Regions from separate parts of the Desemzia sp. FAM 23989 genome, predicted to be linked through region 2. Evidence: riboswitches for the same ligand, from Rfam matches in the RefSeq annotation. Region 2 holds a riboswitch; each other region holds the start of a gene.

The links. A riboswitch is a leader RNA that binds a small molecule or an ion and turns the genes downstream of it on or off. The one in region 2 is predicted to bind thiamine pyrophosphate.
Region 1: another riboswitch for thiamine pyrophosphate. It lies ahead of thiT (energy-coupled thiamine transporter ThiT); the one in region 2 lies ahead of ACEN36_RS10635 (YkoF family thiamine/hydroxymethylpyrimidine-binding protein).
Region 3: another riboswitch for thiamine pyrophosphate. It lies ahead of thiM (hydroxyethylthiazole kinase); the one in region 2 lies ahead of ACEN36_RS10635 (YkoF family thiamine/hydroxymethylpyrimidine-binding protein).

Annotation. Positions count from the first base shown of each region.
Region 1 is NZ_JBGQQT010000001.1:282,894-287,979, reverse strand. Features, by position in the region: gene cls (cardiolipin synthase) at 1-572, opposite strand, end outside; gene ACEN36_RS01300 (hypothetical protein) at 670-1,839, opposite strand; gene thiT (energy-coupled thiamine transporter ThiT) at 2,007-2,573, opposite strand; TPP riboswitch at 2,650-2,752, opposite strand; gene ACEN36_RS01290 (GNAT family N-acetyltransferase) at 2,834-3,307, opposite strand; gene ACEN36_RS01285 (HD domain-containing protein) at 3,418-4,083, opposite strand; gene ACEN36_RS01280 (ribonuclease J) at 4,167-5,086, opposite strand, start outside.
Region 2 is NZ_JBGQQT010000020.1:29,850-34,935, forward strand. Features, by position in the region: gene ACEN36_RS10620 (energy-coupling factor transporter transmembrane component T family protein) at 1-27, opposite strand, end outside; gene ACEN36_RS10625 (ABC transporter ATP-binding protein) at 20-1,516, opposite strand; gene ACEN36_RS10630 (ECF transporter S component) at 1,500-2,087, opposite strand; gene ACEN36_RS10635 (YkoF family thiamine/hydroxymethylpyrimidine-binding protein) at 2,084-2,620, opposite strand; gene ACEN36_RS10640 (hypothetical protein) at 2,598-2,792, shown strand; TPP riboswitch at 2,759-2,862, opposite strand; gene ACEN36_RS10645 (hypothetical protein) at 3,030-3,203, shown strand; gene ACEN36_RS10650 (SPFH domain-containing protein) at 3,273-4,052, opposite strand; gene ACEN36_RS10655 (LysR substrate-binding domain-containing protein) at 4,639-5,086, opposite strand, start outside.
Region 3 is NZ_JBGQQT010000002.1:1,352-6,437, reverse strand. Features, by position in the region: gene ACEN36_RS01585 (DUF4385 domain-containing protein) at 1-141, opposite strand, end outside; tRNA gene ACEN36_RS01580 (tRNA-Thr) at 382-454, opposite strand; tRNA gene ACEN36_RS01575 (tRNA-Glu) at 485-556, opposite strand; gene ACEN36_RS01570 (GNAT family N-acetyltransferase) at 768-1,046, opposite strand; gene thiE (thiamine phosphate synthase) at 1,152-1,778, opposite strand; gene thiD (bifunctional hydroxymethylpyrimidine kinase/phosphomethylpyrimidine kinase) at 1,771-2,583, opposite strand; gene thiM (hydroxyethylthiazole kinase) at 2,580-3,323, opposite strand; TPP riboswitch at 3,444-3,541, opposite strand; TPP riboswitch at 3,609-3,707, opposite strand; gene ACEN36_RS01550 (NADP-dependent oxidoreductase) at 3,882-4,793, shown strand; gene ACEN36_RS01545 (YtxH domain-containing protein) at 4,845-5,086, opposite strand, start outside.

The sequences.
Region 1 (5,086 bases), on a different contig from region 2:
GCCAGTTTCAAAGCGCGAGAGCCTAATGCATCGTAAATGACCAAGACTTCTACGCCTGCTGCTGCTCTATCTTCTAAAGCTTTCAACACCATATTTCCTATCTGATCATTATGAAATATGTAATAAATCATATGAATATGATTTTCTGCTTTGTAAATATCGCGAATCAGCGATTTAAATTTTTCTTTGCCGTCTGTAAACATTTCTACGACATTTCCTTTTGTTAACATGGATTCGCTGCTTTCCAAAAACAAACTGGTAATTTCTTTCGAATCCTCAGTGGACTGTTGGCTAGACAACAATTTTTCTTCTTCGATCAGCATTTGTTTCTGAGCTTCCACCAACTCTGGCATACCGATACTTTCTTGAGCTTGTATATCAAAAATCTTTTCTCTGGAGATCTTTTTGCCAATAAAAAAATAAATGATAAATCCTATACCCGGCAAAAAGTTTAATACCAGCAACCACGCCCAAGTAGCTGCAATATCTCTCTTTTCTCGAAACACTGTAACAGCTGCAAATACAGTATTGACCGTTAATAACAATGAAATAAAATAAAAAACGTAGTTCATTAAAGCTCACATCTCTTTCCAACATTCTTATTCTTCAAATAAAAACACTACTCATTGAACACATAGATATCGACTTGTCGTGTCATCACCTTAGCTATCATACTCTTTTTTTCTCATCAGCCATAGTAAGAAAGGACATTTTTTCTTTTATCCACTCTCCCAGCATCCGTTCCATAGCTGATTCGCCTTTTACAGGGTACATAGTTGCGGTTTTCTGCAATTCATTATAATATTCTATAGCTTTAGAGTAATTTCGTTGATGGAAAGCTTCATAAGCCATCATTAACCGTTTCTTATTCGGCAAATAAGTCGTCATTTTAATGTATTTCTGTAATTCATTGGTATAAAATTTCTTCACTATGAACGGGTCAGCATCTTGAATCAACTCTAAAAACAAGCGTTCACAAGTTAATTCATTCTTATATAACACTGACATTTCTTCTATATACGGATCAAAAGCTGTTAAGCATAGTCTCGCTTCTTCAAATTTCAACTGATCTATATACCAGTTATATTCCAATAAATACATGGCGACTTTTAAAGGATTGGAATAGTCTTTTTCTCCTTCTAATTGAAGAGTTGTTAGCGGAATATCTTTCACTCGTTTTCCTTGTGTCATCAAAGCATTTATTTTGAGTTGGGTGTAAAAAGCGTATTTATTTTTCTGATTTTTTAACAACAAATACAAATTGTAGCCATCATTTGGTATGCCTCCCATTTTCATCGGAATTCCATTGGTTGCTGCTGTAAACAAACCTGCCAATGCAAAAGCACTCCAAATTATCGTCAAGACAGGTGAAAAAAATACACCGTTAAAGATTAGCCCAAATAGTGCGATAGAAAGCACTGCATTCACTAAAACTCCGCCTAAATTATATAACACAAATGGAAAATCACCCTCGTTATATGCAGGAGGGGACATCAAACATTGCCCTCCTGTACCAGGTAAGTTCATTCGTTTTTGTTGGATACTTCCTTCTTCTTTGACAAATGTCAAGGAACCTATTCGGAAAGAAACATAAGCATAGCCGGTCATCAACCCAAATACCAAATGACCCATTTCATGAAGTAAAATATGTATCAAATAACTGATAAAAAAAGCTATGAACCCAATAAACAACAGACTTAAATTTAATTCAATTGCATCAGTTTCCAAAAATACTCCTGCAACAAAGCCAATTGTTAAACCGACAATTGCTGAACCTCCCATTACAAGAATCACGGTACTCCACTGGGATTTCTTTCTTTCACTTTTATTTTTTGTCATATGTGCTTCACTTCCTTATGGGTTGGTTGATGCAGTCTCCTAAAAAGGATAACATTACTTATTTAGTATGTACTAGTCGAAAAAAAAGTCAATCATAATTTTGACCGACAACCCTTTTTAGCTTCAAAAAAAGACGAGATAGTAATATCCCGTCCTTTGATCTTGTATTAAAGTGTTGCGGATGAAAATAATTGTGGGGCTGTTTTTTTGATCGCTATCAGTAAGATGCTGACTACGACCGCTGTGATTACTCCACTCAAAATCTGTGTCACGAAAGAATACAATAAAGCACTCATCCCTTCTGGTGCGTAGCTGCCCCAGAAATAATAACCTGCTACAAAATGCCAGAAGAACCGTGCCATCGTACCGGAAAATGTTCCCAGAACAATATACAGATTCAATTTAACCGTCTGATCGGTTTGACTGAGCGAATGGATTTTAGCAGCAAATAATCCTCCGAAACCTGCAAAGGCAAAGGCAATAAAATATTCAATAAATCCTTGTAAAGGACTTAGAATATAGGCATTACCAATTACAAAATGCAAGATCCCCCATAAAAAACCAGCATAAACTGCTGGAACAAAACCTCTCCTAAACGCATAAAGCGTGAGAGGCACCATCCCTAATGAAACTGTAAAAGACGGACCGATATTTGTTGGGATAAGCGATAATACAATGGCTAAAGCAGCTATAATCGTCCCTTCTATCCACACACCAAACTTTTTGTTGCGCATAAAAAAACCTCCTTTATAATTTGAACAATGCCAAACAACAAAGGAGGAGATCACTTGAGTAATTAGACTACATACTTTTGTGCTCTGTCACAATTCCTACGCTCGTGCTAACGAACAGGTTCGAAGGGTCAGAATCATCGATTCAATCTCAGCTTAAAAAAGCACCCCTTTGTGATGGACGTTCATTCAGTTTTTACCTATTCACTATACCGAATATTTCAACCCTTGTCAATACTGCTCTCCGGGTTGAAACGATTTGATTAGTCTAACTTTTTAGCTAATACAAATTCTATACTGTCCCCTATGTTGATCCGTTGTTGAGTATTTGAAAAACCTGATTGAATATACAGCATTTGACTGCTGATATTGTCTATAGAGACAGACAACACAATTTCGTTGATCATGGGATAATGATAGCGCACATAGTCGGGCAGCAGTTCTAAAGACTTTTTAGCATATCCTTCTCCTTGATAATTCAAATCAATCGAATGTGCTCTAAATAGAATTGCTTTTGGATTGTCTGTAAAAGTGGACACCCCTACTCCAAGTTGAAGGATAAAAAAACCAATCAATTCCTGCCCCTTTAAAATCAAAATCGGGTGTTTTTCAGTTTCATGCATACTCTCGGTTAAAGCATCCATTGGCTTAACAATATAAGAATTTGAATCAATGGCATAATTTTCTAATTTTGGAGCATCTTCTATAACCGCTTCTCTTAGAATTATCTTTTCCATAGCCCTTCACCTTGCCTTTTTCATTATTCTTTTTCAGTATAAGAATAACAGACAGGACTAATAAATGTCTCTTGAAACGTTCTTAATTTCTCTGATTTGCAATACTCTGATTACTTCAACCCATCCCACTCCAAATAAAATTCTTGCAAAAACTGTTCCATAAACTGGTGTCTGTTTTCAGCAAAAGATCTTCCTGTTTGAGTATTCATCGTGTCTTTCAACTTTAATAATTTTTCATAAAAATGCATGATCGCTGTATCTTCTCCAGATCGATACTCTTCGTAAGATACCCCTTCTCTCGGCATTTTAGAAGGATCATGAATCAACCGACCACGGGAACCCGAATAAGCCATTGTTCTGGCAATACCGATTGCTCCAATGGCATCTAACCGATCTGCATCTTGCACGAGTTTTCCCTCTATAGAAGTCATCTCTATTTTATTGGTTCCACCTTTATAGGACAAGTTCAGCACAATAAATAAAAGAGACTCTTTTTCGGCGTGGGTTAAAGATAGCTGATTCAACCAATCGGTTAATTTTTTTTCTCCTGCTTCAGGTGTCTCATTTAATTTTTCATCTGGGACATCATGCAGCAATGCAGCCATCTCACAAATAAAAGCATCTACTTCCCCGGGTTCTTCAGCTGCCATTTGCAAGGCTAGATTACGTACACGATGAATATGCCACCAATCATGTCCGGAAGCGTCTTTCTTCAATAACTGAAAGACAAACTGTTCTGTCTGCTTTAAAATCTCTTTTTGAAGGTCTGTTTTCATATTTTGTCCTCTCTAAACTTTTTGAACGACCCATTAAGGGTTTTAAATAAGGCTAGGACAAATGTCCTAGCCTATGCCTTAATTTATCTTCTGCGTTTTGAATTGCTGACTTCCATAATGATCGGTAAGATAACCGGTCTTCTGCGTGTCTTATCGAACAAGAATTTGCTTAATGAGTCTCTGATGTCTTGCTTCAAAGCTCCCCATTCAAATTCATTTTGCTGTAAGTTCTCTTCAACGACTTTTTGGACCATTTCGCTGCTTTGTTCAATCAATTGCGTATTTTCTTTGACGTATACAAAACCACGAGTCATGACTTGTGGACCAGACGTAATTTCTTTTGTTTTACGATTAATTGTCACCACAGCGATCAGAATCCCATCTTGAGACAATAGCTTACGGTCACGCAAGACAATATTTCCGATATCCCCGATTCCAATACCGTCTACCATAGTATTCCCAGATTCTACTTGGCCAGACATCGTCAAGCGGTTGTGAGAATATTCCATGATATCCCCTTTGCCAGGAATAATGATATTTTTATATGAGATCCCTACTTCATGAGCTAAGTCAGCATGAGCTGCCAACATACGGTACTCTCCAGTTACAGGAATGAAGTACTTCGGTTGGATCAAGTTGATCATCAACTTCAGATCGTTCGGTGTAGCATGTCCAGAAGCTTTCAGATTATCGGTGATTTGTTTTACTTCTCCACCAGCACGGTAAACCATATTTTCAGTAGTGGCTACTGTAACTTCCATTTCATTTGAAGGGCTAGTCACGATATAAACTAGATCGCCTTCTTTGATATTCACTTGCGGATGCTTGCCTTTTGCCATACGTTGTAAGGTTTGGATCGGTTCGCCGGTGCTTCCTGTTTCAAGTACAACGATTTCTTGGTCTTCGTATTTTTCAATCTCTTTTACAGAAACGATCAATTCATCGCTTGGCAATTGCAATTTGTCTAATTTTAATGCTTTGTCGACAATCTCTTCCAAATGTT
Region 2 (5,086 bases):
TATAAATGGGTTAATGCAATCAATCATAGGACACCTCAATTAACTCTTGGTTTTCTAGTAAATAACCACGGTCAGCATAGTGCTTTACTAAGTCATGATCGTGACTGGTGAAGATGATGGACGTTCCATTTTGCCTGAGTTCATTTAAATTATTCATAATTTCGAGTGCATTTTGTTTATCTTGACCGTAGGTTGGTTCATCAACTAGTAGCAGTCTCTGTCCTTTAATTAACATACAAAGTACTGCTAATCGGCGTTGTTGACCCTGACTTAAAAGCCATGGTGAAGTAGAAGCTTGATCTTCTAAGTTATGTCGCTTCAAGAGATTAGTGATTAATTTTGTAGTTTCTTCTTCAGTCTTTTCAGGATAAACAGCTTGCACTCCAATATTCAATTCGTCAAAACATGAAGTTGTTAAAAATTGAAGAGAAGGATCTTGAAAAACAACTCCAATTTGAGAAAGCCAATCTTTCCTATTCTTAGAATCAAACTTTAAATCTTTCATATGCATAGTCCCGTCAAAAGGATATTCCCCCAGAATCGTCTGAAAAATAGTTGATTTACCGGATCCACTTTTTCCTTGTAATGCAATTAATTCTCCTGGATAAATCTTCATGTTGCAGTTTTTTACTAAAATGCGGTAAGGATGCCACATTTTTTTCAGCCACTTTGTTTTATATTCTCCTAGTTTAATCGTTATATTTTCGATTTGAAAAATAGGCTCCAAGTTATTTGATACTTCTGCTCGTTGCAGAGGTTTTTCTAGTTCTGATAATAACCCTTCTTGTTCAAGTAGGAGTTGATCGTTAGTAGAAAGTGGATTAAGTGAGATATTTGTCTCTAGAAGTTGCCCCACTCGACTTAATACCATCATTCGGTCAACGAATTGCCACCTATCAAGACGGTGATCGATGACTAGAATGATTTTATTTTGTTTTTTTAGTTCTAAAATTGTTTCTTGAAGTTCGTTTGCTTTTTGATCATCCAAGTTAGAAAATGGTTCATCTAATATATAGACGAGTGGATCAATGATTTCCAAACATGAAAAGTTTGATCGCTGTAATTCTCCACCAGACATGGCATCAAAAGAACGTTCAAGCAATTCGGTAACACCTGTTTTCTTTGCGTGTTCTTTAACCATTTCATCCATTAATGAAGGATCAAAACCTTTGTTCTCTAAGCAAAAAATTAATTCTTGATAGAGATTTTCCATAGCAAATGCTAGTCGGGCATTCTGAAATGATGCAGATATATACCTCATAGATTCCTGATTGTCCATAGATAATAGGTCTTGTCCAGAAACAGAAATTGTGCCGGATTTTAATGTGCCGCCACTTTCAGGATAATATCCTGTTAGAACACCTGCTAGTGTACTTTTTCCTGATCCGCTTGCACCCGCTAGAAGCACAATTTCTCCAGGATTGATTGAAAAACTTATATCCAAAAAGTGTACGCTATCTTCTAGATTGAATTCTAATTGCTCAACAACAAGTCCATGATTATTTCCCTTTTTCATGACTGACACCATAAGATTTCAATAGCCCCGTATTGTCCAAAGCAATACAAATTTTATGCGCAATAAACCCAGTAAAAATAAGTGAACTTACTAAACGAATAACAAAGATAGCGATAACGATAGAAATTTCAAGTGAAGCATAATCGTTTCTGAATGCAGTCCAGATAAAACTGAAAATGGTAGCCAAAACGGCACCTACCATTGAATTTCTCATATTATAGCGACGGTATTTCGTAAACATATAAGGCAATTCAACACCTAAACCTTGAATAAAGGCACTGACTATAACAATGGGACCAAAAACATTTCCCAAAACAACTTCTATAACAGCAGCAAATATTTCAGTAATAATACCCACGCTTGGCCGTCTAAGAACGTAAAGAGCAACAACAGGTGCCATAAACCATATCCCGTAAAAAGGTTCATATCCTAAAATACCAATACCTGCTGGAGTGAGAGCAGTTGTTAGAGCAGCTCCTAAATACAATGCAATTAAATAAACAATTCCAAATGCGACAGAGATTAATCCCATAAAAATAAAGTCTCTTAATTTCAATGGCTCTTTATTCATAATGATTCCCCCTCAGGTAAGTTACAGAGTAAAGAGGCTTCTATAATATAATGGCTAACATCTTTGCCTGTTCTTTCTGCGACATATTCTAAATAATCAAAGACATCATGTACTTCACCTTTTAAGTAAGTCGTGTAATGGCCACTTCCAGCATAAACACCTCGGTCAATCCCATTGTTAACCACTTCTTCAATAAGTGACATATAGTTATCAGTGCCCATTGGATACAGCGAAAATTTACCAACAACTGGGAAGGATCTTTTGCGGCTGTTGCGGTCATTGATACGTCTATCATCATAATCAAGTGTGTAGTCTGCATCGTGATCTCCCGGGCAACCTTTCGAGATAGTCATATGAAGACTCATATGTACATCATCATGATATGCTTGAGAAAATACCGCTCGAACGCCGTCAAATACAGCCGATTCTCTACCACGGTAAACCGTTGAAGTGGGATCAGTTTCACTCCACACCATAGAAGTGTCTACATTTTCAAGTGAAGAGAGGATAATGTCGACAAAGTTATCAGACATCGGGGCTAAGTTGAATCTAATTCCCGCAATTCCTTCTTTTGAACCAGGAACACCTACTGCGCAACTGCCGTATGAGACATATTCTTTTTTTGACAAAATAAAAACTCCTTTTCCAGTTAATAATCCAGAAAAAGAGTATAGTAAAAATTATAATCTTCCTACGCAACAATAAAGTTGATCAGGTTCACGAATCTGCTTCTAGCACTCTCAGCCTCCTTTAAAAGGCTCTCCGGATTAAATAACTATTTAATTTTGTTAATTCAGTATACTTGAAAAGAAAATCGATGGCAAGCTAAACATTTTTATTATTTTAGAATTTATCGTTCGAACGTGATAATGTCCTAAGTAGGTCGAAGCATAAAATGTCCCAAAATGATAAAATAAAATCATGAAAAGGATAATACTAACGATGAATGAAGATAAGAAATATAAAGTAATAAAAGCTGTGGCAGAAAAAAGAAAGGAAAAAAAGAGAGCTTGTGTTGTGAAACAAGAATCCCTTTTCCCTTTTTGCAACAAGTCCTTAAAAATTCAAATCATCATCTTCCTGTTTAGGATCTTTTTTAAACAGCAAAGACAATAAGTTTCCTATTAAAATGACCACTATCGCTGCAAAAATAAGTTTACCTAAGAAGAAAATCATTTTTATCACCTACTCGTTAGTATCAACAATTGCCTGACCCGTTTGTACTTCAACCCAACCATGTTCTAAACGTGCTTCTACTTCTTTTAACTTGATCAATTCTTCAGAAATGGATTCAGATAATTTTTTATTGGCTTCCGCCTCTGCTTCTGCTGCTTTTACTTTTTGGTAAGCTAAACTGTCTGCTTTTGTTTTGGCTGTATCGGCTTCCAAGAGAGCTTTTTCTTTTTCTTGACCCGCTTTGATGATCTCATCAATGGATTTTTGCGTTTCCGCATCAACATCTGGAACTCCAAAAGCAACGTCTTCTACCAAGAATCCTTTAGGTTCAACTGCTTTAGTGAAATCTTCTAAAATCGATTGCTGAACTTCTGTTGATTTTGATCCCGTTACATCCAACAAGCTATATCTAGCAACGACACTACGCGATGATTTCAGCAATTGTGCCTTCAACCAGTTAGCTTCAATATCTTCTACGCTGATGCTCCCAAATTCTTTAAACACATCGGAAACTTTTTTCGAATCGACTTTGTAAGCATATGTAATCGATACATGGGTAGCTTTTCCATCTTCCGTAGCCAAATTCAACTTCTCTGCTTTAACCGTCTGTAAGCGAATAGGATACTGAGTTACTTTATCCAATCCGACAAATTTAACCCCTTGGCTTAGCGTTTGATCTCTCACTCCGCCGTTCATTGAATAACGAACCCCTACATAACCATTTTCGATTTTTTCAAAAAACACTAAAAATCCACCTACCAATAAGATAATGACTAAAAGACCAATCATTAACCCTTTGATTTTTTTGATGCTGTTCTTATCGTATATTTTTTCGTTCAATTCTATGTCCTCTTTTCTTTTTTTAACTAAATAATTTTCTTAATAACAAATACTTTTCCTTACTCTCTTACAACAAACCACCCCGTGTAACTATTTACTGCAATACACAAAAAGAAATACACAGGCTTTTCTGCTGTAAGCCTATGTATTCTTTTCGGCATACTTTTTCTTTTACGAGTTGACTCTATTTACCTTACTCTTCTCATAAAAAATCATCTTAATCATTATACCAAAGAAATGAAGAAAAACGGTGGATTCTTTAGATATCTAAGCTTAATTATAGCAATTAATTTAATTACCGCGATTCTGGAAAGCCATTTTTATACAAATCTAGTTCTTTCACAAGTGTTTGCTTCCTAAATCAGAATTAAAGGAATAATGTATATAGCCTTTGACATCTACATCACTCCCAATTCCTATTGGATTAATTTCATGCTCTTTGATCATAGAGTTGTTGAGACCTGAATTTTTTCAACTCTGCTGCTTAGAATCAAAAAAGCGGTTAAACTTAACATGCCTTGTACATTAGGCCTGTCTAGTTTGATTCCGCGACTTTTAAAAAGTTCTTCATCGTCTCCATCCCTCTCACTTGAATTCTTTTTAGATAAATGAAATGAAATGAATGAATTACATTAAAATCGCTTAAAGGTATCTTTTTCAATATTCCTTTATTGAGTTCCTCTTCAACAGCCATCTGATAAATAAAACTGATCCCTAAATTTTTTTCGACTAATTTTTTAGTTGCACCAATGCTCCCAATCATCATAACTTTCGAAAAGCTGTCTAAGTGGATCCCTTTGCTTTTTATAGCTGTTTCGAAAATCAGGCGTGATCCCGATCCTTCTTCACGGACTAGAAGAGGTGTAGTAAATAAGTCGTTAATGCTCTGTTCTTGTTTCCATAAAGAACTTTTTTCTGAACAGACAGCGATAAACGGTTCTTCAGCGATTTTCTGGAATTCAAATACAGACTGATTGAATTCT
Region 3 (5,086 bases), on a different contig from region 2:
CTTAAACCGCCACTGCGGAAGTATCTCGCTCTTGTAAGGCTCTACCAGCAGCACACCTTGCTCTCCTCTTCCCACTCTATACAATTCTGGCTGCTCGCGAAAGTTTATATGATCGAAGTCAAGATCGTAGTCGAAAACCATTTTCATCACCTCTTGAATTTTTTACTGCCTCTGATTAAAGGTTTCATCATAGCAAACATTACTCTACTTGTTCATTCTAATCAATTAACTTGTCTATTCGTTTAGAAACGGAGACAATAAAACGCAAGTATCTTCTATTCATTTGAACTGGATTTAGATTATTTAATCAGAATCAAATAAAAAAAAGACAGGTCTATCAAAAGTTTAAAACTTTTGATAGACCTGTCTTTTTTCGTGTTATGCCGGCTGCAGGATTTGAACCTGTGACCTCCGCGTTACGAGTGCGATGCTCTACCAACTGAGCTAAGCCGGCGAACGGTATAATTATTAAACTTGGTTAGGATGACCCGTACGGGATTCGAACCCGTGTTACCGCCGTGAAAGGGCAGTGTCTTAACCGCTTGACCAACGGGCCTGATAAGCATTTGAGTGATAAGCACAAAATGAATTATATAAAATATTTTCTATAATGTAAAGAGAATAAAGCCTTTTTTGCATCTTTTTTAATTTTTTTTTAATAGTTATTCATTACTGCTTTGTTTTTTGAATGTTTAACACAAAAACTCTAAAATCGATCTCGTTTTAGACTATTACTAAAAAGATCGATTTTAGAGCCTAGCTCATCTTTATTTCGCTATAATATCTTGATATTTATCAGATTTCCGTTCAAATAAACTTACTACATACGGACACACAGCAACCATTTTTTTACCTTCTGTTTCCATTTCTTGGACTGTACGATCTACTAATTGTTCAGCAACGCCTTGCCCTCTTAAACTTGGGTCAACAAATGTATGATCAACCAGTACTTTATCTTCACCGGAAGGTATATAGGTAATTTCTGCAATCATTTTTCCACTTTCGTCATTTTTATAAAAGCGATTATCCCCTTTTTCAAACTCCATTGTTCTTCCCCCTTTCTTCAATCAATGTCATTTTAGCATTTCTTATTTACTGCTTCCAGTTTGTTCATCCTTTTAATCCTACTGCACAAGAAAAATATTTTTGCATCAGCTGCTTTTTTGCAACTTTTCTACTGTCTGTTTTAGGTCTTCACTGCCACAGATAGCAGATATGACGGACACCCCATCTGCTCCCGAAGCACGAATTCCAGCTGCATTTTCTTCCGTGATACCACCAATACCTACTATTGGAAAAGTACCAAACTGTTTTCGTATCGTACGTATGCAGTTCAATCCTACTGGGGAGGCAGCATCTTTTTTAGACTGTGTTGGATAGATTGGGCCAATTCCAACGTAATCTGCTCCATTAACTATAGCCTGTTCCATTTCTTCAACATTATGGACTGAAACACCTACAAGGTTTCCTTTTACTCTCTTCCGAAAGGCTGTCAAGGCTAAATCATCTTGTCCCACGTGTATACCATCAGCATTTAATTGTATAGCAAGCTCAACATCGTCATTGACAATAAAAGGTACTTGGTACATTGCACACAATCTTTGACATGCTTTGGCAAAATCTACATAGGCTGAACCAGTCAACGCTCCTTTTCCTTTCTCGCGTAACTGAAAACAGGTTATCCCTGCCTGCAAAGCTTCTTCGAGTGTTTTCAATGGGTCTTTTTTGCAATTCACTGTACCCATGACAAAATAAATAGTTAAAATACTTCTATCCATTTACTTCTACCTCACATATTCCTTGGTTGCATTTGTAAGCAAAGTGGTTCGTCGGCCCATGACCGTGACCAATATAAAGCGGTGTAGAAACAGCTAGTTGAATAAATTTTTTCGCTTCAACGATCGCTTCTTGCATGGATAGTCCTTTCGCTATATTGGCTGTTAAAGCAGCAGAAAATGTACAGCCTGTCCCATGTGTATCTTTTGTTTTCACACGATTGGTGGTCAATTGAAAAGACTGCTCGCAAGTGTATACTCTATCAATTGCCTGTTCTTCTTCTAAATGTCCACCTTTGATGACAACACATTGAATACCCATTCGCAACAGTTGTTGTGCTGCTTTTTCTATATCTTTCGTATTTTTAATACGAATACCTGTCAGCACTTCTGCTTCTGGGATGTTTGGGGTGCAAATGGTGGTATAGGGAAACAGCTTTTCTATTAAAGTTTTTGCTGCTGATTCTTGCAATAGCTTTGCTCCGCCTTTTGCAATCATCACCGGATCAACGATAAGCGGTATATTTTGTTTTTTTAGGATTTCAGCTACCCCATCAATTATTTCAACTGAAAACAACATCCCCGTTTTGATAGCTTTTACTGAAAAATCATCTAGTACAGTTTGGATCTGTTGTTGCACAAAATATGGCGGTACTTCATAAATATCATGTACACCCAGTGTATTTTGATCTGTTAATGCTGTAATGGCTGTGGTCCCAAATACCCCTAACTCTTGAAATGTTTTTAGATCTGCTTGAATCCCAGCTCCCCCGCCTGAATCTGATCCTGCAATCGTTAATGCAATCATTGTCCTGCCTCCGCTATCTTTTGCAGAGCATTCATAAATTGTACAGCGAATGTCCCCACTTCATTTCCACTCTGTTCAGCAGCTTGTTTATACGCTTGTAGAGTGGTAGCTAATTGATTGAATGAGGCTTCTTTTCCACTCGCAAGCGAAGCTGTACAAACAGCGCTTAATAAACACCCCATACCTGTAATACGTGTAGCAATTTCGTTGCCTCCAGACACGTATCGCTCTTCTTGACCATCCGTTAAATAATCGGTTTCTCCTGTGACGATGACTTGACAGCGATACTTCAAGGCAATTTCTCGCGCTACTTTGGAAACAGGCATCGCCCCTATGCCGCTGTCCACTCCTTTTTGATGCCATTCTTTACCTGCAATTGCGGCTAGTTCTCCTGCATTGCAGCGGATCAAATCAACCTGCATTCTTTTTAAAAGTTGTTGCACCACTTGTTTTCGATAGCTTGAAATACCGATTCCTACAGGATCCAGTACAACAGGAACTCCTAACTCATTTGCTTTTTTTCCAGCTACCAACATCGTTTGGATAGTGCGGTCATTTACGGTACCGATATTGATCAATACTCCTTGAGCAGCTGTCACGACATCAGCAACCTCATTCACTTCATCCGCCATAATAGGAGAAGCTCCGATAGCAAGTAATCCATTAGCCATAAAATTTGCCACCACATAATTAGTGATACAATGGACTAAAGGAGCTGTTTGTTTGACTCTTGATAACATTTATTACACCCTTTCCTTGGTTTCTCTAGCTTATTCAAATAGGCTGATCTCAATCCTCCTTTATAGAACGTGAGCACAAAAAAAGGCTCTACAAATATGCAGAAGCCAAAAAAGTGTATAAGAAACTCACTATTTGCTCCCTACGTCAGTATGAACTAACAGGTTCAAAGGGTCAGGTTTTACCTTCTCAACACGACTGTGTCCCCCCGCAATTAAGCGTTTTACAAAAGAAAAAGCTCCCCAAATAAAATTGGAGAGCTCAGTACGAATATAGTCGTTAGAATACATATGTACGATTGTGCTCCCTACGTTAGTGTTAACTAACAGGTTCAAAGGGTCAGGTTTTAACCTTCTCAACACGATTATGTCCCCCTGCAAAACATTTAATTACTTATAAGTTTACTATAGATAATAAATTTAATCAATCACTTTACTGTCTTTAATACACCGCTTATCGTTCTCTTTTAAAGTATAAAAGCCTCATTATTTGTGGTCTTAAGATAGCAGTGTTAAAGTAATCATAACTAGAGAACCAATCAGAGAGAGGAGTACCTTTTTATGAAAACTATCGCGATTAAAGAATTTGGGTCAGCTGATCAATTAAGAGAGATGGAAATGGAGAAGCCTTCTATCAAAGATGATCAGGTATTAATTGAAGTTCATGCTTTCTCCATTAACCCCGTTGATTGCAAAAGACGTTCCGGTAAAATGGGCGGCAAACTTCCTATGGTGCTTGGTGGTGATGTCGCTGGTATCGTAAGTGAAATTGGTACAAATGTCACGAATGTAAAGCCAGGTGATCGTGTATTTGCTAATGCATCCAAAACTTACGCTGAATATGCCCGATCTCGCGCCGAAGTAACGATTAAAATCCCTGATAAACTCTCTTTTGTGGAAGCAGCTGCAATTCCATTAGCTGGACAAACCGCTTGGGAAGCTTTAATAGATAAAGGACAATTAAGGGATAATGAAAAAGTCTTGATTCACGCAGGGGCTGGCGGAGTAGGCTCATTGGCTATACAAATTGCTAAACATTACAAAGCTTACGTTATTTCGACAGCCAGTGAGAAAAACAAAGCATTCCTTACTTCTCTAGGCGTGGACTATTTCATTGATTACAACAAAGAGGATTTTGAAAAAGCAGTCAGTGATGTCGATCTCGTACTAGACCCTTTAGGAGGCAAAACTCAAGAAAAAAGTTTCACTGTTCTAAAAAAAGGCGGGCGCTTAGTTTCCTTAGTACAAGAACCGGATGAAACTACATTAAAAAAATTAGGGATGATAGGAATTATTTTCAGTATGACCCCCACAAGCGAACGCCTGCAAACCTTAGCTGATTTACTTACCAGTGGAAAAATCAAAGCCATAGTCAGTCAAACTTACCCTTTTACAGAAGAAGGGGTACGTAAAGCACATGAACAAAGTGAAACAGGTCATACAAGAGGAAAAATCGTGATTAAAGTAAAATAAACAAAAAGATGGAGTCAAGAATTTTTCTTGACTCCATCTTTTTGTTTATTTTTATTGGTTCTCATCTAATAGATCTTTTTCAGAATCATAATCTAAATCGTTGAGAGTTTCATCCAACTTATCTGCAGGAATCGTTTGATCTTCATTAGGTTCTGCTGATGTCCCATGAACGTTTCCATGCGGAGCTTCCATTTCGTCAGAATATTTTTCTTTTAAGTCCTGAGCTTTCTCTTCGCCGACCTCTTTCCATTCCTGTGCTTTTTCTACTCCTACTTCTTTCCATTCTTGCCCTT